DNA from 4 places in the Sporosarcina sp. P37 genome. Region 3 is predicted to be linked to each of the others. Evidence: riboswitches for the same ligand, from Rfam matches in the RefSeq annotation. Region 3 holds a riboswitch; each other region holds the start of a gene.

Region 1 (4,932 bases), 830 kb from region 3:
AACTCCCGCTTCTTTCAGACGGACCGCCTGTTCAGGTTTTAAAATACCGAGACAAGCACAAACTGTCATCCCTTTGTGTTTTTCCTTGATCTGTCTGACGGAATCAATGACAATATCAAGTTCTTTTTCCCTCGGTCCGCGCCCGCTTGCCACGATACAATAGGTGCCCGCTTTATTGGCCGCGGCACGTTCTGCACCTTCAAGAATTTCTTCCGATTTCATCATGGCGTATTTCTCGACCGGCGCCTTAGAAACTATGGACTGCGCGCAGTAGCCGCAGTTCTCTGGACAAAGACCTGATTTCGTATTAATGATCATGTTTAACTTTACTTTGTTCCCAAAATAATGTGATCGAAGTGAGTAAGTCGCGTGCAGTAATAATAGCAGATCTTCGTCAGGGCTGTTTAATATTGCGAGCGCTTCCTCATCATTCAGCACGTGCCCCTCAAGAACTTTATTAGCCAATTGTTGATAATCCATTATAATGTACGCCTCACTTTCAAATGTTTTGAAATCCTGAATGCAAAGATACCTGCCAGCGCTGCCAGAAGAAGATCTTTCGGTAACGGCGGAACCATCCACAGCCAGGCTATTTTGTAGGTGAATACTTCCGGCGCAGCAGCCCACATTTTATAGGCCAAATACATCCAGTTCGTGCCCAGTATGTAATTGATTGCTGTTGCGACGTATGCTGCAATAATAAATGCAGGCAGTGAATGATTTTTCTCTACGATTTTTCCGGCTACATAGGCTATTAAAATGAACGTTACGATAAAACCAAATGTAGGACTCAAAATTTGGCCAAAGCCGCCCGAAAATTTAGCGAAAACCGGTGCGCCTGCCAGCCCGATTAACATATACACTGTCATGGACAGAGCGCCAAGAAGGCTGCCTAGTAATAAACCTGACAGGATGGCAAAAAACGTCTGCAAAGTGATGGGGACGCCTCCGACCACCAAAAACGGTACGAATGAAGTGATGTTCGCTCCAATCATCATCAAAGCTGCAAACATCCCGCTGTATACAATCGTCAGTGCACTGAATTTGCTCACGGGACGTCTTTCTGTTGCTGTTGTCATTATGACACCTCTTTTTTCTTTTAGTTACTAGTAAAATGATAATGGTTAACTCAATTTGTGTCAATAACATATTTTTATAGGTTGACATAAAACAAAGCAAAAAAAAAAGACCGCCAGCACAGCGCTGTCAGCCTTACTTTTTTTCGTCAATCTGTTCTTCTTTTTCTTTGCGGAATAAAATGGAGGAAAGCAGACCGCTGAATATAGCAGCTCCGATCGTAATGTACACCCGCATATCATAAGCAACTTCTTCGTAACTGTTGCCGAGCATAATCCAGGCAAGTGTGCCTACAAGAACAGCGATCGGAAAAGAGTATTTAAAAAACCGCATAATACCTCACCTTTTCAAGTTATTCTTTCAATTTTATCATATCTGCAGCAGTTTCTCTATGAAACGAACCATCTTTATGAACTTCACTAATCGTTCACTTGACGATGACCGACAAAGCCGCTATGATATGGTTAGAATTATCGAAATAATTTAATAAGATCGTATCTTATCAAGAGAAGCTGAGGGACTGGCCCGTCGACGCTTCAGCAACCAGCTATTTAGGCAAGGTGCTACTTCCAGCAGTATGGGATGGTGTCATACTGAAAAGATGAGAGGGAACTAGTCATTGAGATTACAAAGCCTTCTAATATACTTGAAGGCTTTTTTTAATTATAACGGTAAAGGGGAGACGGGATTATGTCATTGCTGGAGAAACTTCAAACAAATGTCCTCACTGCAGATGGGGCGATGGGAACCATTTTATATTCTTATGGAATTGATTATTGTTATGAAGAACTGAATATAGAAAAGCCCGAAATTATAGAAAAGATTCACCAGGATTATATTGAGGCAGGAGCAGATATCATTCAAACGAATACGTACAGTGCGAACGCTATTAAGCTGGCACGTTACGGGCTGGAGAACCGCGTAACAGATTACAATAAAGCAGCCATTCAAATTGCCAAGCGCGCAGCTGCACCAGGCGGACAGTTTGTTTTAGGGACGATCGGCGGTCTGCGCGGAATTCGCAAAAGCGATGCGACGTTGGACGAAATTAAGAAAGTCGTTCTTGAACAGGCAGATGCATTATTGACCGGTGATCCGGACGGTCTGCTGTTGGAGACGTACTATGATTTCGAGGAACTGTCTTCAGTTGTAACCACGTTGCGCGAGATTACAGATGTTCCATTGATTGCCCAAGTATCCATGCATGATCCCGGCGTTTTACAAAACGGACTTTCCTTGAATGATGCACTGCATCAGCTCGATTCACTCGGCGCTGAAATCGTAGGAGTCAACTGCCGCCTCGGTCCGTATCATACAATTCAGGCATTCGAAAACGTCACCTTGCCGGAAAAAGCATTTTTATCCGCTTATCCAAACGCCAGCCTGCTGGATGTTGAAGACGGGCGAATTGTGTATGAATCAGAAGCAGAGTATTTCGGCCGCGCCGCCGTGCTGCTGCGTGACCAGGGAGTTCGGCTGATCGGCGGATGCTGCGGTACAACGCCTAAACATATTAAAGCTGCCAAAACACGATTAGAAGGGCTGTCACCTGTTACTAAAAAAGTTGTACAGCCATCAAAACCGATTGTGATTCAGGAAGCCGGCCCTGTAAAGCATCAGCCGCTCCATGAAAAGGCTAAAACAGAACGGACAGTGATTGTGGAACTGGATACACCGCGCCACCTGGAGACTGAAGATTACATTAAAGGGGCGAACCTGCTGTATGATGCAGGCGTAGATGCAATTACGATGGCGGATAATTCACTGGCTTCCCCGCGGATCAGCAATATGGCGATGGGCTCTATTATAAAAATGCAGCATAATGTCCGTCCCCTTGTACACTTAACTTGCCGTGACCATAACTTAATCGGCCTGCAGTCACATTTAATGGGACTTGATGCTCTGGGCATACACGATATCCTGGCCGTTACAGGTGACCCGACAAAAGTTGGCGACTTCCCGGGCGCAACAAGCGTCTACGATGTATCAAGCATGGAATTGCTGCAGCTGATCAAGAAACTGAATGAAGGAATTTCATTCTCCGGTAAACCATTGCGGAAAAAAGCGAATTTCTCTATTTCAGCGGCCTTCAATCCGAACGTGCGCGTCGTTGAACGGGCCGTGCAGCGGCTGGAGAAGAAGATTGAAGCCGGTGCCGACTACTTCATTACGCAGCCAGTTTACACAAAAGAGAAAATCATCGAAGTATACGAGGCAACTAAACATTTGGATACACCAATATTCATTGGAATTATGCCATTGACGAATATACGGAATGCGGAATTCCTGCATCATGAAGTACCTGGAATTAAGCTGTCTGACGAAGTATTGGAAAGAATGCGCGAGTGCGGTGATGACCGGAAAAAAGCAACTGAAACAGGCATTGAAATTGCCAAGGAACTTATTGACACTGCGGCAAAGTATTTTAACGGCCTGTACCTCATCACCCCATTCCTGCGTTACGACATGACCTTAGAGCTGTATGAATATATTAAAGAAATAGATGAGCAGAAGGAGAGGGAATTAACACATGCAGAGACATCCTATTGAAGAACAACTAGAGAAACGAATCCTTATCATTGATGGCGCGATGGGAACCATGCTGCAAGCGGAAGACCTCTCGACGGAAGACTTCGGCGGAGAAGAATACGATGGATGCAACGAATACCTCAGTGTGCTGCGGCCCGACATTTTAGAAAGAATCCATGACGAGTACTTGGAAGCGGGCGCAGATATCATTTGCACCAATACTTTCGGCGGCACCCCGCTTGTATTAAACGAGTTCTCACTGGGGCACCGTGCAGATGAAATCAATGCAAAGTCGGTAGAAATCGCGAAAAAAAGTGCGGCAAAATACTCAACGCCGGAATGGCCGCGCTTCGTCGCAGGCGCAATCGGACCTACGACTAAGACACTTTCTGTCACCGGCGGCATTACGTTTGATGAGCTGTCCAATGATTTCTACGTACAGGCAAAAGCCCTTGTGGAGGCAGGAAGCGACCTGATCCTGATGGAAACGAGCCAGGATATGCTAAACGTCAAAGCCGGCACCATCGGAATTAAAAAAGCATTTGAAGAACTTGGACGTGAAATACCCATTATGATTTCAGGTACAATCGAGCCGATGGGTACAACGCTTGCGGGACAAAGTATCGAAGCATTCTATATTTCAATTGAACATACCAGCCCTCTTTCCGTCGGCCTGAACTGCGCAACAGGCCCTGAATTCATGACGGATCACTTGCGTTCATTATCTGAATTGGCAACGAGCTATGTCACGTGCTACCCAAACGCCGGATTGCCCGACGAGGAAGGTCATTATCATGAATCGCCCGAGTCATTATCGAAAAAGCTGGAAGGCTTCGCTGAGAAAGGCTGGCTGAATATGGTCGGCGGATGCTGCGGCACAACACCTGACCATATTCGCGCAATACGGGAAGCAGTGAAAGATAAAGCTCCCCGTCAAATGCCCGAGTCTCCTCAAGGACACGCAGTTTCAGGTATTGAGCCCCTGCTATACGATGATACATTGCGACCGCTGCTGATCGGCGAACGCACAAACGTGATTGGCTCCCGTAAGTTTAAACAATTAATTGTGGAAGAAAAGTTTGAGGAAGCTTCTGAAATCGCACGCGCACAAGTGAAGCGCGGAGCCCATGTTCTTGATATCTGTCTTGCAAATCCAGATCGTGATGAGTTACTCGACATGACACGCTTTATGAAGGAAGTCGTGAAAAAAGTCAAAGTTCCGCTCGTCATCGACTCTACAGATGAAAATGTTATTGCAGAAGCATTGAAATTTTCTCAAGGTAAAGCAATCATTAACTCTATTAACCTGGAAGACGGTGAAGAGCG
Region 2 (4,932 bases), 480 kb from region 3:
CCTCAAAGGAAGGGACCACTCTTTCCATGCCCATCACGGTGATTTGCGTTTTCGGTAATGCAGATACAAGTCTCGCATTTCCTTCATTGGTCACCAGACTGATTGAACCCGTTTCCGCTATCGCAAAATTACAGCCCGTAATACCAATATCCGCATCCAAAAATTCTTGACGAAGCTTTTCCCGGGCATGCAGCGCCAGTTCCTCGGGCTTGGATGTGCGGCGGTACCCCAATTTTTCTTCAAACACTTCCCGAATCTGTTCTCTGTTTTTATGAAGCGCCGGTGCTACGATATGAGAAGGCGGATCATGATCATCTATTTGCAAAATATACTCTCCCAAATCAGTCTCAATTACTTCGCAGCCCGCTTCTTCGAGAACCGTATTCAAATTAATTTCTTCCGTGACCATCGATTTCGACTTCACAACTTTCTTCCCGCCTTTTTTCTCGATGACCTCCCTGACGTACGCGCTTGCTTCTTCGGCAGTCTTGGCGAAAAACACATGACCGCCGCGTGCTGCCACATTTTCACTCAGCTGATGCAAATAATAGTCCAGGTTTTCAAGCACATGCTGACGGATTTCTTCTCCATGCGAACGCCATTCTTCCCAATTCCCCAGCTCTTCCGCTGCATCGAGCCTTCTGCCGTGCAATCGTTCTTGTGCGCCTGCTACTGCCTGCCGCATAAATTCGTCAGAAATATTATCTTTAGTACGATCCGTAAAGTTTTTCTTGCTGAATTTCATAGCCATCTCGCATCACCTCATTTCTGATTTATTCGTGACTGTTCAGCACTTGCGCGATATGCATGACCCGGATCGGCTTACCCGAACGCTCAGCGCGTCCTCCGATATTCATCAGGCAGCCGCAGTCTGCACCAATTACATAATCTGCTTCCGTCATGATGGCGCTGTTCACCTTCTCATCTACCATCTGTTCAGAAATGTCGCCCATTTTAACGGAGAATGTTCCGCCAAAGCCGCAGCAATTATGTGCGTTCGGCAACGGGATCATCTCGAGTCCCTCCACTTGCGCCAGCAATTTCCCCGGCTCTTCCTTTGCGCCAAGTAATCGGGTCATATGGCAGGATGGATGATACGTTGCTTTTCCTGTCAGTTTCGCTCCTACATTTTCTGTCTTCAGAACATTGACAAGAAATTGCGTGAACTCATACGTTTTGTCTGCCAGCTCTTGCGCTCTCGGCAGCCACTTCGGATCATCCTTAAATACGTCCGGATATAATTTAAACATCGCGGCACAGGACCCGGAGGGGGTCACTACATAGTCAGCTCCTTCAAATGCCTTGATCATATTCTTCATAGCGGATTTTGAGCTTTCTACATATCCGCTGTTATAGGCCGGCTGTCCGCAGCAGACTTGGCCTTTAGGAAATGACAGTTCACAACCTTGTTTCTCCAATACTTCCGCCATGTCTTTGCCGGTCTCTGCATAAAACATATCCACCAGACAAGTAATAAATAAACTTACTTTCATTTTCATTCACCTCATTTTGGGAATTTTTCTAGTCAACAGGTCATCAGATGACTTAATTATTTTCTAGCATACTATAGATCTTTTCATATGAACAGACGTTTACTATATTTTCTGATAAAAAAATCACCCGCATATAGAACGGGTGAAACGGATTATGGATGTAACGTGCGCATATACTCGGATAAAACTGATTCTACATTTTGTAAATGTGCCTGCATATTCAGTGCCGCAGCATCAGGCGATTGATTTTTGATGGCTGTAAGTATTGCTTCGTGCTCTTCATGCAGACGGTCTGCGGCCGCAGTCTTCGAATACAGACAAATTCTTCGCGTTTCTCTCATGGATTCACTCATTAAATCTGATACGTGATTCATCAGACTGACCAAGATCGGATTGCCGCTTGCACGGGCAACTGCAAAATGAAAATCTAAATCTGCTTTTTCACCCAGGACGATATCGCCTGCGTGTTGTTTCATTTCAACTAGAGCTTCTTCCATCTTTACTAGATCCTCATCTGTTCTATTAACAGCCGCCGCGTGTGCAGCCCCTGCTTCTAATATTTTTCGGACGCCAAGCAAATGAAAAACATCTTCTTCGCTCATGAGCATCGCGCTATGAAGAGGGAACTTCAGGCCGTCTGATGAAAATTCCAATACATACGTCCCTTCCCCCTGACGCATTTCAATTAAGCCCATCGCCCGTAAGGATGTCAAGGCCTCCCGGACAGCCGATCTTCCTACATTGAAATTTTGTGCCAGCTGCTGGACAGAATCTAATTTATCTCCAGGCTTTAATTTTCCGGACCGGATCAGATGAACCAATGCATCTGCTACTTCTTCATATATCTTTTTAGGCTTAATCTGCTTATATTGCAAGTCATTCACTCCTGTCTCCAGTATTCATTATAATCGATAATTTGAATGATAGGTTACAACATCTAAAAATTTGTGACAGACAGGCAGATACAAATAAAAAAGAACCCGCCATGGCTCTTTTTTAATTTATATATTTATCCCGGACATCGCGCACTGTCCGCAGAAACCGCACGAGGTCTCTGATGCACGCACTGCGGTATCAGCCGGTTCAACAAAGTCCTGCAAATTCCTTCTCCAGACAAAGTAAGCGTTCTTTCCATTGGAGCCCATCACGATAGCCGGACAGACTTCCGTTTTTTCCAATGACCCGGTGACACGGAACTATCAGCAACAAAGGGTTTTTTCCAATTGCCGATGCAACGGCCCGGACAGCAGCCGGACGTCCGATTGATTCTGCGATATCTGAATAGGCAGCAGTTTCGCCATAGGGAATGTCCCGCAGCACTTCCCAAACAGCAAGCTGAAATGACGTGCCGATGCTATCGAACGGTGAAACAAATTGGCGGATTTCACCGGACAAGTACTTGCTGATTTCTGCTGCAGCATCCGATAATCTGTCTGCATCCTGCATAACTGCCGCTTCACCAAACTGCCTCGACAGCCAGTTTTTCATACGTTCTTCACTGCCTTCTCCAAGACCGATGTAGCAGACACCCTTTTCAGTTGCAGCAAGCGCAACAAGGCCATGCTCTATATCAAAACTGTTCCAGTAAATCATCATCAGCACCGCCTTTCATTCAGCCGAATAATTTTAATCCTACTGCACCTAAAATAATGAGTGATAAGAAGAACAGTCTCTTACCACTTGCCGGCTCCTTAAAAATCAATATCCCCATTAACACCGCACCTGCTGCGCCTAAGCCTGTCCATACCGCGTAAGCAGTACTCATCTGAATTTCCCGCATAGCCAATGACAGAAAAACAAACCCAAAACCAAAGATTCCGACGATCAGTAACAGGCGTTTTACGGAGCGGTTCTGTAAGTAATAATTGATGCTCATTACACCGAAAATTTCGCCAAGACTGGCAATAATTAAATAAACCCATGCCATTGTCAGCCGTCCCCCTTCTGCTCTCCATGTTCATCTGTCGTCATTTTAATACCGACAACCCCAATGACAATTAATCCAATGAAAGACAGCGTAATCCAGGTGAACCCTGCATGGAAGACAAATATATCAACGAGCAGAATGGCTGCGGCTCCTGATCCTGTAAAGACTGCATAGACAGTTCCTGAAGGCAGTTTTTCACATGCTTTTATAATGAAGTAAAAACTGAAAATAATCGCTGCGCCCGTTCCCGCCCATTGCCAGACCGTTTCCGAGTATCGGAGACCGACAACCCAGAAAATCTCTACAACAGCGGCTAATGCAACATACGCCCAAGCCATTATGAAAATCCTCCTTCACCGATACATATTGTCTATCAGTATAGCAATAATTTTACTGAAATAAAAAGACATCAATTGATGATTGAATGGAAACTTGCATCCGTTATTTACACATGATAGAATGAATTCGTCAACACTTTTGCTTATATTGTGAATATTCTTATCGAGAGAGACGGAGGGATAGGCCCGGCGAAGTCTCAGCAACCAGCTCAGGCACGGTGCTAATTCCAAGGGTGAGTCCACCTTGAAGATGAGAATAATCTATACACTTGTATGTTCGGGGGCCTATTCGAAAAGAAGAGGTCCTCTTTTATTTTTTTCTGAAGGGATGGATATTCATGACAAACAGCGGATTAGAAACGAGATTAGTACAACTAGGCAATCACAGTGACGAAAAAACAGGGGCGGTTAATCCGCCAATCTATATGTCGACAGCCTACCATCACGACGGGCTCGGCAAATCTACGGGGTATGATTACACGAGAACAAAAAATCCCACACGTTCTGTACTTGAAGATGGAATCGCAGATTTGGAGTCCGGAGATCAGGGATTCGCGTGCAGTTCCGGTATGGCAGCCATTCAGCTCATCTTATCTCTTTTCAAAACCGGGGACGAACTGCTTGCGCCTGAAGACTTGTACGGCGGTACGTACCGTCTGTTTACTCAATACAAAAATACGTATAACATCACGACAAACTATCTGTCATTTGAAAATGTTTCAGAAGTGGAGCAGGCTATCACGGAACGCACAAGAGCTATTTTCCTGGAGACGCCTACGAATCCATTAATGCAAAATATTACAATCAGCACTTATGCAGAGCTCGCCAAAAAGCACGGACTGCTGCTCATCGTTGACAATACATTTCTGACCCCTTATTTCCAGCGTCCGATTGAAGAAGGAGCAGACATTGTCATCCATAGCGCGACTAAATATATCGGCGGTCACAATGATGTGCTTGCGGGGCTTGTCGTGGCAAAAGGCGAAGAATTATGTGAACGACTGTTTACTAGCCATAACGCCATCGGAGCGACACTGTCTCCATTTGATTCTTGGCTGGTAGTACGCGGCCTGAAAACTTTGCATTTGCGCATGAAACAACATGATGCCAATGCTAAAGCGATGGTCTCCTATTTGGAACAAGAACCTCTCATTTCAGATGTACTGTATGCAGG
Region 3 (4,932 bases):
GCCTTACAAGCGGTCGGCGTAGCGATGAGACAGCCAGGCGCACTTCCTGTCTGGCTCATTGCGGAAGCCATCCGCCAGCGCCGCAGTGAGTTCAATGCCGTTCTGGCTCTAGTTTTGTGGTCGTTGCTCGATCGGTTGTCAGGGATTGAAGTCAGCGAGTGTCTGCTCTTAGGACCCGCGCAGGCACGTGGGGGATTGCCTTTCGTCATGAGCCAGCTGGCGAAGAGCGCGCCAGTTGTCTCATGACTTCGGCCGACCCCGCAGTTGTGCCTGCGCTGCTTAGAGGGGGCAATCCAGGTTGCTTTTTTAATGAAGATGAAGACCAGTGACTGGCAGACGACTAGCGTATGCTTTGGCAAATGACGTGTCATGTTCTGCTTCCCCCTAACTGAACGGAGGCGCCTTACAAGCGGTCGGCGAAGTGATGAGACAGCCAGGCGTTCTTCCTGTCTGGCTCATTGCGTAGCCATCCGCCAGCGCCGCAGTGGGTCCAAGGACGTTATGCTTCTCTTATAACAATGACGGCAACTGGTGTATTCCATTTTCGATGCAAAAAGCAGAAAAACATCTGCACAGCACTTGCTCGTCACATTTCAAAAATCAGTAGCCAAAGTGATTTCCGCTCACTAAACGAAGGCGCCTTACAAGCGGTAGGCGTAGCGATGAGACTGACAGGCGTACTTCCTGTCTGGCTCATTGATGAAGCCATCCGCCAGCGCCGCAGTGAGTTCAATGCCGTTCTGGTTCTAGTGTTAGGGTCGTTGCTCGACTCATTGTCGGGTGATGTAGTTAGCAACAGTCCACTCTTAGGACCCGCGCAGGCACGTGGGGGATTGCCTTACGTCATGAGCCAGCTGGCAAAGAACACGCCAGTTGTCTCATGACTTCGGCCGACCCCGCAGTTGTGCCTGCGCTGCTGAGTGGATGCAATCCAAGTACTCTTTTAAAAGAGATGAAGTTCAGTGACTACTAGACGACTAGCGTATGCTTTGGCAAATGACGTGTCATGTTCTGCTTCCCCCTAACTGAACGGAGGCGCCTTACAAGCGGTCGGCGAAGTGATGAGACAGTCAGGCGTTCTTCCTGTCTGGCTCATTGCGTAGCCATCCGCCAGCGCCGCAGTGGGTCCAAGGACGTTATGCTTCTCTTATAACAATGACGGCAACTGGTGTATTCCATTTTCGATGCAAAAAGCAGAAAACCATCTGCACAGCACTTGCTCGTCACATTTCAAAAATCAGTAGCCAAAGTGATTTCCGCTCACTAAACGAAGGCGCCTTACAAGCGGTAGGCGTAGCGATGAGACTGACAGGCGTACTTCCTGTCTGGCTCATTGCGGAAGCCATCCGCCAGCGCCGCAGTGAGTTCAATGCCGTTTTGCTTCTCTTATCACAAAGACGTCAGATTATGTAATCCATTCATGATGCAAAGGAGCAGAACGCAGGCTGCACAGCCATTCGCCCCCAGCACTGCAGTGAGTTCATAGCCGTTATCCATGCCAAAAAGAGGCTATCGCATGAAGGTCTGATGACTTCATGGATAGCCTCTTTTATTATGGTATTAGTTTCTTACTGGCGGTCCGCCTTTGATTGCGATATCTTCTGACACGTGGTCGAACTTCTTGAAGTTCTCACGGAACGCATCGGCTAAGCGATTTGCTTCTTTATCGTATTCATTCGGATCTTCCCATGCATAACGAGGGTGCAGTACATTGTTTGGCACGCCTTCGATTTCCACAGGCATATTTAATCCGAAGATTTCGTTCTTTTTCGTTTCTACATTATCCAATTTACCGGCGATAGCAGCGCGCACCATTGTGCGTGTGTAGCCTAAGTTCATGCGTGAACCTACACCGTAAATTCCGCCTGTCCAGCCTGTGTTGACCAGGAATACTTTCGCGCCGTGCTCTTCGATTTTCTTCCCAAGCATCTCTGCATATGTCGCAGCAGGAAGCGGCAGGAACGGTGAACCGAAGCAAGTAGAGAATGTTGGTTCAGGTGTAGTAATTCCACGCTCAGTTCCAGCAAGCTTGGAAGTGAAGCCGCTCAGGAAGTGGTACATAGCCTGTTCCTTAGTAAGAATCGAGATTGGAGGCAATACGCCGGAAGCATCAGCAGTCAAGAAGATGATGTTTTTCGGGTGACCTGCAACAGATGGTGTAACAATATTATCGATATATTCGATAGGGTATGCAGCACGTGTGTTTTCAGTCAGCGCGTTATCATCATAGTCAGGAATGCGGGTATCTTCATCCAGCACTACGTTTTCCAATACGGAACCAAAACGGATGGCGCCAAAGATTTCTGGTTCTTTTTCTTCTGAGAGGTTGATGCATTTCGCATAGCAGCCGCCTTCAATATTAAATACGCCGTTGTCGGACCAGCCGTGCTCGTCGTCTCCGATCAGCTTGCGGTTAGCGTCTGCTGAAAGTGTAGTTTTACCTGTTCCGGAAAGACCGAAGAACAATGTTACATCACCTTCATCGCCAACGTTGGCTGAACAGTGCATAGAAAGAATTCCTTGTTCAGGAAGCAAGAAGTTCATAACAGAGAAAATGGACTTTTTCATTTCTCCCGCATATTCAGTACCGCCGATTAAGACAATTCGCTTCTCAAGAGATACAATGATAAATGTCTCGGAATTTGTTCCATCCACTTTGGGATCTGCTTTAAAAGAAGGAGCAGCCAAAATAGTGAATTGTGCTTCGTGTGATTTCAATTCCTCGGCAGTCGGACGGATGAACAGCTGGTGAACGAACAAGTTCTGCCAAGCCAGTTCATTGATGACTTGAATCGACAGCTGGGAGTCTTTATCTGCACCCGCAAATCCTTTAAATACGAAAAGTTCTTCTTTTTTCCCTAAATGTTCAATCACTTTCGTGTATAATGAATCAAAGACTTCTTCAGAAATCGGACGGTTAACGTTGCCCCAGTCTACTTTATCCTTAGACACTGCATCTTCTACGATGAATTTGTCCTTAGGAGAGCGTCCTGTATATTTACCAGTACGCGCAGCGACTGCACCGTCTGCTGAAAGCTGTGCTTCATTTCTTGCTGCTGCTTTTTCTGTCAACTCTGCCACAGACGCTTGGATCGTCACGTTGCTTCCACTTAGAAGACTTTTTAAACTATCATCAATTTTTGCAGATATCATGTTTACATACCGTCCTTTGCGTAGTCGTTTAATTTTTATTTAGATGAGAATATCCTAATTCGTAAATAGTATAACACATTAAGAATAATAATCTATACTAATTGAAAACTCAAGTGATTCAGGGGAAAAAGTTTGACAAAATGCAAACTTTTTAATACGATGTGACATGAACGGATACTCTTATCCCGAGTTGGTGGAGGGTACAGGCCCTGTGAAACCCGGCAACCTGCAAAAGACGTATGTCTCGCGCGAAGGTGCCAAACCTGAAGCAAGGTTTAATTCCTTGGACGATAAGAGTGAAAGGTGCAGCGCGTGAAATTTTGCCTTTTACTCATGGATTGAATATGAGTGAAGGGCTTTTTATATTTTCCGGCCCTGAATCCTTATGGTATATGCTTGACGTCTAGGCGTGGAACTTTACCAGGGACTTATGAGAGTACCGTATCAAGTTGCTTAATAGGGGGAAACATACATGACAAATCGTCGACTGTTTACATCAGAATCAGTGACAGAAGGCCATCCTGACAAGATGTGCGACCAAATTTCAGATGCAATTCTGGATGCAATTTTGCTGGAAGATCCAAATGCACGTGTAGCGTGTGAAACGAGCATCACTACAGGTCTCGTATTAGTAATGGGGGAAATCACTACATCAACGTATGTAGATATCCCGAAAGTCGTTCGTGATACAGTGAAGGAAATCGGCTATGTGCGTGCGAAATACGGCTTTGATTATGAAACTTCAGCTGTGCTGACATCCATTGATGAACAATCACCTGAAATTGCAGCAAGTGTCAATGTGGCGCTGGAAGCACGCGAAGGCTCGATGTCAGATGAAGAGCTCGATGCAATCGGAGCGGGTGACCAGGGGCTGATGTTCGGTTATGCTTGTAATGAAACGCCGGAATTAATGCCTTTACCAATCAGTCTTTCACATAAATTAGCACGCCGATTGGCTGAAGCGCGTAAAGAGGAACTGATTCCTTATTTGCGTCCTGACGGTAAAACACAGGTGACAGTGGAGTATGATAAAGATAATAATCCTGTACGCATCGACACCATTGTTATTTCGACTCAGCATCACCCGGAAGCGACGCTCGATCAAATCGAGAAGGATATAAAAAGAGTAGTCATCGATGCAGTAGTGCCTAAAAACTTGCTCGATGAACAGACGAAATACTTCATCAACCCGACAGGAAGCTTCGTAGTCGGCGGCCCTCAAGGTGATTCCGGTCTGACTGGACGTAAGATTATCGTGGATACGTACGGCGGTTATGCCCGTCACGGCGGCGGTGCATTCTCTGGTAAAGACGCGACAAAAGTTGACCGTTCTGCTTCTTATGCAGCCCGTTATGTTGCAAAGAATATCGTAGCAGCAGGCTTGGCAGAGCACTGTGAAGTTCAGCTGGCTTATGCAATTGGTGTGGCAAGCCCGGTTTCCATTTCCATCAATACGTTTGATACAGGTAAACTGTCTGAAACACAATTGGTCGAGTTCGTCCGTGAGCTGTTCGACCTCCGTCCTGCAGGCATTATCAAAATGCTGGATCTTCGTCGTCCGATCTATAAGCAGACAGCAGCATATGGCCACTTTGGCCGCACTGATATCGAATTGCCATGGGAGCAGACTGATAAAGTAGATGCACTGAAAGAACTGGCTGGTCAAGTCAGCGTAGAACAATAATATCGATTCATGCAGAAAGGGGAGTCAATTTCCTCTTTCTGCATTTTTTTATTTGTCTTCAGCTGCAATGCGCAATGTAATCGTTTCGTACATTG
Region 4 (4,932 bases), 1.3 Mb from region 3:
CTAGTAGTCGCTGAACTTCTTCTCTTTTAAAAGAGTACTTAGTTTGCTTCCACTAAGCAGTGCAGGCACAACTGCGGGGTCGGCCGAAGTCATGAGCCAGTTGGCGCGCTTTTTGCCAGCTGGCTCATGACGAAAGGCAATCCCCCACGTGCCTGCGCGGGTCCTAAGAGCGGACACTTACTAACTTCAATCCACGACAACGAGTCGAGCTACGATCCCAAAACAGAGACAGAACGGCATTGTACCCACTGCGGCGCTTGCGGATGGCTACGCAATGAGCCAGACAGGAAGATCGCCTGGCTGTCTCATCACTTCGCCGACCGCTTGTAAGGCGCCTTCGTTTAGTTAGGGGGAAGCAAAACATGACACGTCATTTGCCAAAGCATACGCTAGTCGTCTAGTAGTCACTGCACTTCTTCTCTTTTAAAAGAGTACTCGGTTTGCCTCCACTCAGCAGCGCAGGCACAACTGCAGGGTCGGCCGAAGTCATGAGACAACTGGCACGCACTATCGCCAGCTGGCTCATGACGAAAGGCAATCCCCCACGTGCCTGCGCGGGTCCTAAGAGCAGACACTTGCTGACTTCAATCCCCGACAACCGATCGAGCTACGACCACAAAACCAGAGACAGAACGGCATTGAACTCACTGCAGCGCTGGCGGATGGCTACGCAATGAGCCAGACAGGAAGATCGCCTGTCTGGCTCATCGCTACGCCTACCGCTTGTAAAGCGCCACCGTTCAGTGAGGGGGAAGCAGAATATGACACGTCTTTTGCCAAAGCATACGCCAGTCGGCAACCAGTCACTGCACTTCTTCTCTTATAAAAAAGTAACCTGGCTTGCTCCCACACAGCAGCGCAGGTACAACTGCGGGGTCGGCCGAAGTCAGGAGACAACTGGCACGCACTTCGCCAGCTGGCTCATGACGTAAGGCAATCCCCCACGTGCCTGCGCGGGTCCTAAGAGCAGACACTTGCTGACTTCAATCCCCGACAACCGATCGAGCTACGACCACAAAACTAGAGACAGAACGGCATTGAACTCACTGCGGCGCTGGCGGATGGCTACGCAATGAGCCAGACAGGAAGACCGCCTGGCTGTCTCATCACTTCGCCTACCGCTTGTAAGGCGCCTTCGTTCAGTTAGGGGAAGCAGAATATGACACTTCATTTGCCAAAGCAAACACCAGTCGGCAACGAGTCAATGCATTTCTTCTCTTTTAAACAACAACCTGGCTTGCTTCCACTCAGCAGCGCAGGCACAACTGCGGGGTCGGCCGAAGTCATGAGACAACTGGCGCGTTCTATCGCCAGCTGGCTCATGACGAAAGGCAATCCCCCACGTGCCTGCGCGGGTCCAAAAAGTGGACACTCACTAACTGCAAACCCCAACAAACAGTCGAGCAACGACCCAAACCAGTGCAAAAACAAACTACCCCCGGCAGAACACTTCCCCAGGAAACAAAGAACAGCATAACTCGCCTTGTCACTGGTCTAAAGAAAATAACGCTACTTTCTAAACATTCCATCAATAGTTCCTTGCAATAGCATCCGAATAGCTTTATACTATTTTTCAAGATGGAAAACGAATAGACGTACTCTTATCAAGAGCGGCGGAGGGATTAGGCCCTATGATGCCCGGCAACCGGCGAAAGCAAAGGTGCTACTTCCTACAAACTCCCAGCAGTTTGGAAGATAAGGAGAAATGAGCGAAAGCATAGCCCTCTTCTTATTACGGAAGAAGGGCTTTTTGTATACCCGGGAGTGCTGCGCGCGCCTTCCAACGCCTGCCGCAGCTGGATGCCCTCTTACGCTTTTCAGTGTCCAGCTTCAGAGGGCAGCTGCTCGGGGCGTTTCGGACTGACTGCAAAGGAGAAGAGCGCTCCTTTGAGTTCAGACCTCCAACGCCTGCCGCAGCTAAACGCCCTCTTACGCTTTTCGGTGTTCCATCAATACATGAAAAAGGGGAATGGTTATGACGAATTTACAGCCGGAAACGATATTATTACATGGAGGACAGAAGCCGGATCCTGACACAGGCTCACGTGCTTTGCCGATTCATCGTACGACCTCTTATGTATTCAAAGACACGGAACATGCACAGAATTTATTTGCTCTGAAAGAGGCGGGCAATATTTATACGCGTATCACTAATCCGACAGTGGCGGTATTTGAAGAGCGTGTGGCACAGCTTGAAGGCGGAACGGCAGCAGTGGCGCTGTCTTCGGGAATGGCGGCGATTGCTTTTTCCATTATGAATATTGCAGGAGCAGGCGATGAAATCGTTGCAGCAAGCAATCTGTACGGAGGTACATACAATTTATTCGTTGTCACATTACCGCGTTATGGTATTACAGTGAAGTTTGTAGATTCATCGGATCCGAAGAATTTTGAAGCAGCCATTACAGATAAAACGAAAGCGTTGTTCGCAGAAACGATCGGTAACCCGAGCCTGCAGGTCCTCGATGTAGAAGCGGTTGCGAACATCGCGCATGAGCACGGAATTCCATTGCTTGTGGATAATACGTTCCCCTCTCCTTATGGATCCAATCCAATAGAGTACGGGGCGGACGTAGTCATCCACTCGGCAACGAAATGGATTGGCGGACATGGTACAACAATCGGCGGCGTGGCGGTCGATGCAGGGAAATTTGACTGGACGCAAGGGAAGTTCCCAGGCTTCACGGAGCCAGATGAATCCTATCATGGCCTGCGCTACGGAATCGATACTGCGGCAGCTGCATTCGCGACAAAGCTGCGTGTGCAATTGCTGAGAGACTTCGGCCCATGTCTCGCGCCTGACAGTGCATTTAACTTGCTGCAAGGACTGGAGACGCTTCACTTGCGTGTGCCGCGCCACAATGAAAATGCGCAAAAGGTTGCTGCGTTCCTGAAAGATCATCCGGCAGTAGAATGGGTGACATATACAGGGCTTGAAGACCATCCGACAGCAGAACTGGCGAATAAGCACTTGAAGAATGGCTACGGTTCGATCATCATTTTTGGCATCAAAGGCGGCCGCGATGCAGGAAGACAAGTCATCGATAACGTGGAAATCTGGTCTCATGTCGCGAACGTAGGGGATGCAAAATCGTTAATCATTCATCCTGCTTCTACTACCCATCAGCAGCTGTCTGCAGAAGACTTGAAAAATTCCGGAGTCAGCGAAGAATTAATCCGCTTATCTGTCGGATTGGAATCGCCTGACGATATCATTGCAGATTTGAAACAAGCCATTGAAAAGGCAGTAAACTAACATAGAAAAGGAGCACCCTCGCATAAGCGGGGATGCTCCTTTTTTTACGGTCTGTGTATTCGTTTTCGCTCTTCTTTCAACGATTTTAGCAGTGAGGTGACCATCATAATAAGTATGATTGAGAATGGCAAGGCAGCGATAATAATGACGTTTTGCAGTGCATTCAATCCGCCTACGTACAATAAAATGATCGCGATGGAAGATTGAATGACTCCCCAGATAATCTTCAAATTATTTGGCGGCGTCAATGAGCCGTGAGACGACTGCATGCCAAGTACAAACGTGGCGGAGTCTGCTGATGTGATGAAAAACGAAATGATCAGCAAAACCGCAATTACTGAAATGACAAATGACCAGGGCAAACCGCTGAACATTTCAAAAATCGTCAGCTCGGCTGCGCTGGAAGCCAGATCGATAATACCGGCCTTCTGTGTTTCAATCGCCGTCGTTCCAAACGCGGAGAACCAAATTGCGCTCAATACGGTAGGCACAACCAGCACCCCGATCATGAACTCCCGAATGGTCCGGCCTTTTGATACGCGGGCAATGAACATACCGACAAATGGCGCCCAGGCGATCCACCAAGACCAATAGAATAACGTCCAGTCATTCAGCCATGAACGGTTTTCCGGCGTCAATGGCGCAGTACGGAAGCTCATACGGATCAGATGTTCCAAGTAACCTCCAATAGAATCAGTAAACATATTGAATATCAATAGTGTGGGGCCCAGCGCAATGACGAAAATTAACAGTGCCAGCGCCAGAACCATATTCGTATTGGATAAAATTTTGATTCCTTTACCAAGTCCGCTCCATGCGGAAATCAAAAACAGTACTGTTACAATCGCAATAATGACAAACTGTGACCAGAAGCCGATCGGGACACCAAATAAATAGTTCAATCCGGCGTTAATCTGAACAGCTCCAAATCCAAGCGATGTTGCTACACCGAAAACGGTAGCAAAAATTGAAAATATGTCTATCACTGTGCCCAGTTTTCCGTCTACACGATCGCCGAAAATCGGACGGAGTGTAGCAGAAATAAGACCGGGCTGCCCTTTACGGAACTGGAAGTATGCAAGAACCAAAGCCGTCATGCCGTAAATAGCCCACGCATGGAATCCCCAGTGGAAAAACGTTTCGCGCATGGCTTCTTTATAAGCAGCTTTAGTCTCTGGAGCCGTCGTCGCTGGATCTACAGCATAATGCGAGAGCGGTTCTGCTGCTCCGTAGAACACAAGTCCAATTCCCATACCGGCGGAAAACAGCATGGCAAGCCATGACAGCATTGAAAATTGCGGGCGGTCCTTATCTTTTCCTAAGCGAATTCGGCCAATAGGGCTGAATATCAAAAATACTGAAATGAAAAACAGTATAGAGACGGTCAGTAAATAATACCAGCCGAAAGAATTTGAAATGAAATCTTTTATGATAGATGTGACATTCTCAAAATGATCAGGCGCAATCACGCCGTACCCGACCGCGATGATGACAGCGGCGAGCGTTATATAAAATGTTATTGAAACTTTTCTCATAAATCCCCCTTATTTTGGATATAGATTCTTTTGCTGCAGTTAGCCAATTAGCGAAAAATTGCACATATACACTTTACAGTACCCGTTTGTTGATTAGATAAACATAAAAAGTAGTATAACTTTTTTATGGATGTCTTACAA

Evidence for each region. Region 3 has a riboswitch for S-adenosylmethionine ahead of metK (methionine adenosyltransferase). Riboswitches for the same ligand answer to the same signal wherever they lie in the genome.
Region 1: linked by a shared signal. The riboswitch ahead of SporoP37_RS08505 (bifunctional homocysteine S-methyltransferase/methylenetetrahydrofolate reductase) and the one ahead of metK (methionine adenosyltransferase) in region 3 are both predicted to bind S-adenosylmethionine.
Region 2: linked by a shared signal. The riboswitch ahead of SporoP37_RS06615 (methionine biosynthesis PLP-dependent protein) and the one ahead of metK (methionine adenosyltransferase) in region 3 are both predicted to bind S-adenosylmethionine.
Region 4: linked by a shared signal. The riboswitch ahead of SporoP37_RS10655 (O-acetylhomoserine aminocarboxypropyltransferase/cysteine synthase family protein) and the one ahead of metK (methionine adenosyltransferase) in region 3 are both predicted to bind S-adenosylmethionine.

The regions. Positions count from the first base shown of each region.
Region 1 covers NZ_CP015349.1:1,620,532-1,625,463, forward strand. Annotated here, with positions in the region: gene bioB (biotin synthase BioB) at 1-480, opposite strand, end outside; gene SporoP37_RS08495 (biotin transporter BioY) at 480-1,079, opposite strand; gene SporoP37_RS08500 (hypothetical protein) at 1,213-1,410, opposite strand; SAM riboswitch class I at 1,574-1,685, shown strand; gene SporoP37_RS08505 (bifunctional homocysteine S-methyltransferase/methylenetetrahydrofolate reductase) at 1,768-3,627, shown strand; gene metH (methionine synthase) at 3,608-4,932, shown strand, end outside.
Region 2 covers NZ_CP015349.1:1,262,948-1,267,879, forward strand. Annotated here, with positions in the region: gene SporoP37_RS06585 (LutB/LldF family L-lactate oxidation iron-sulfur protein) at 1-751, opposite strand, end outside; gene SporoP37_RS06590 ((Fe-S)-binding protein) at 774-1,493, opposite strand; gene SporoP37_RS06595 (FadR/GntR family transcriptional regulator) at 1,646-2,368, opposite strand; gene SporoP37_RS17650 (methylated-DNA--[protein]-cysteine S-methyltransferase) at 2,577-3,086, opposite strand; gene SporoP37_RS06605 (DMT family transporter) at 3,106-3,420, opposite strand; gene SporoP37_RS06610 (DMT family transporter) at 3,423-3,758, opposite strand; SAM riboswitch class I at 3,916-4,015, shown strand; gene SporoP37_RS06615 (methionine biosynthesis PLP-dependent protein) at 4,097-4,932, shown strand, end outside.
Region 3 covers NZ_CP015349.1:786,170-791,101, reverse strand. Annotated here, with positions in the region: gene SporoP37_RS16850 (hypothetical protein) at 25-246, shown strand; gene SporoP37_RS04130 (hypothetical protein) at 519-884, shown strand; gene SporoP37_RS04125 (hypothetical protein) at 1,156-1,413, shown strand; gene pckA (phosphoenolpyruvate carboxykinase (ATP)) at 1,561-3,153, opposite strand; SAM riboswitch class I at 3,331-3,450, shown strand; gene metK (methionine adenosyltransferase) at 3,626-4,837, shown strand; gene SporoP37_RS04110 (DUF3891 family protein) at 4,886-4,932, opposite strand, start outside.
Region 4 covers NZ_CP015349.1:2,062,685-2,067,616, forward strand. Annotated here, with positions in the region: gene SporoP37_RS16950 (hypothetical protein) at 762-932, shown strand; SAM riboswitch class I at 1,599-1,702, shown strand; gene SporoP37_RS10655 (O-acetylhomoserine aminocarboxypropyltransferase/cysteine synthase family protein) at 1,976-3,256, shown strand; gene SporoP37_RS10660 (glycine betaine uptake BCCT transporter) at 3,301-4,791, opposite strand.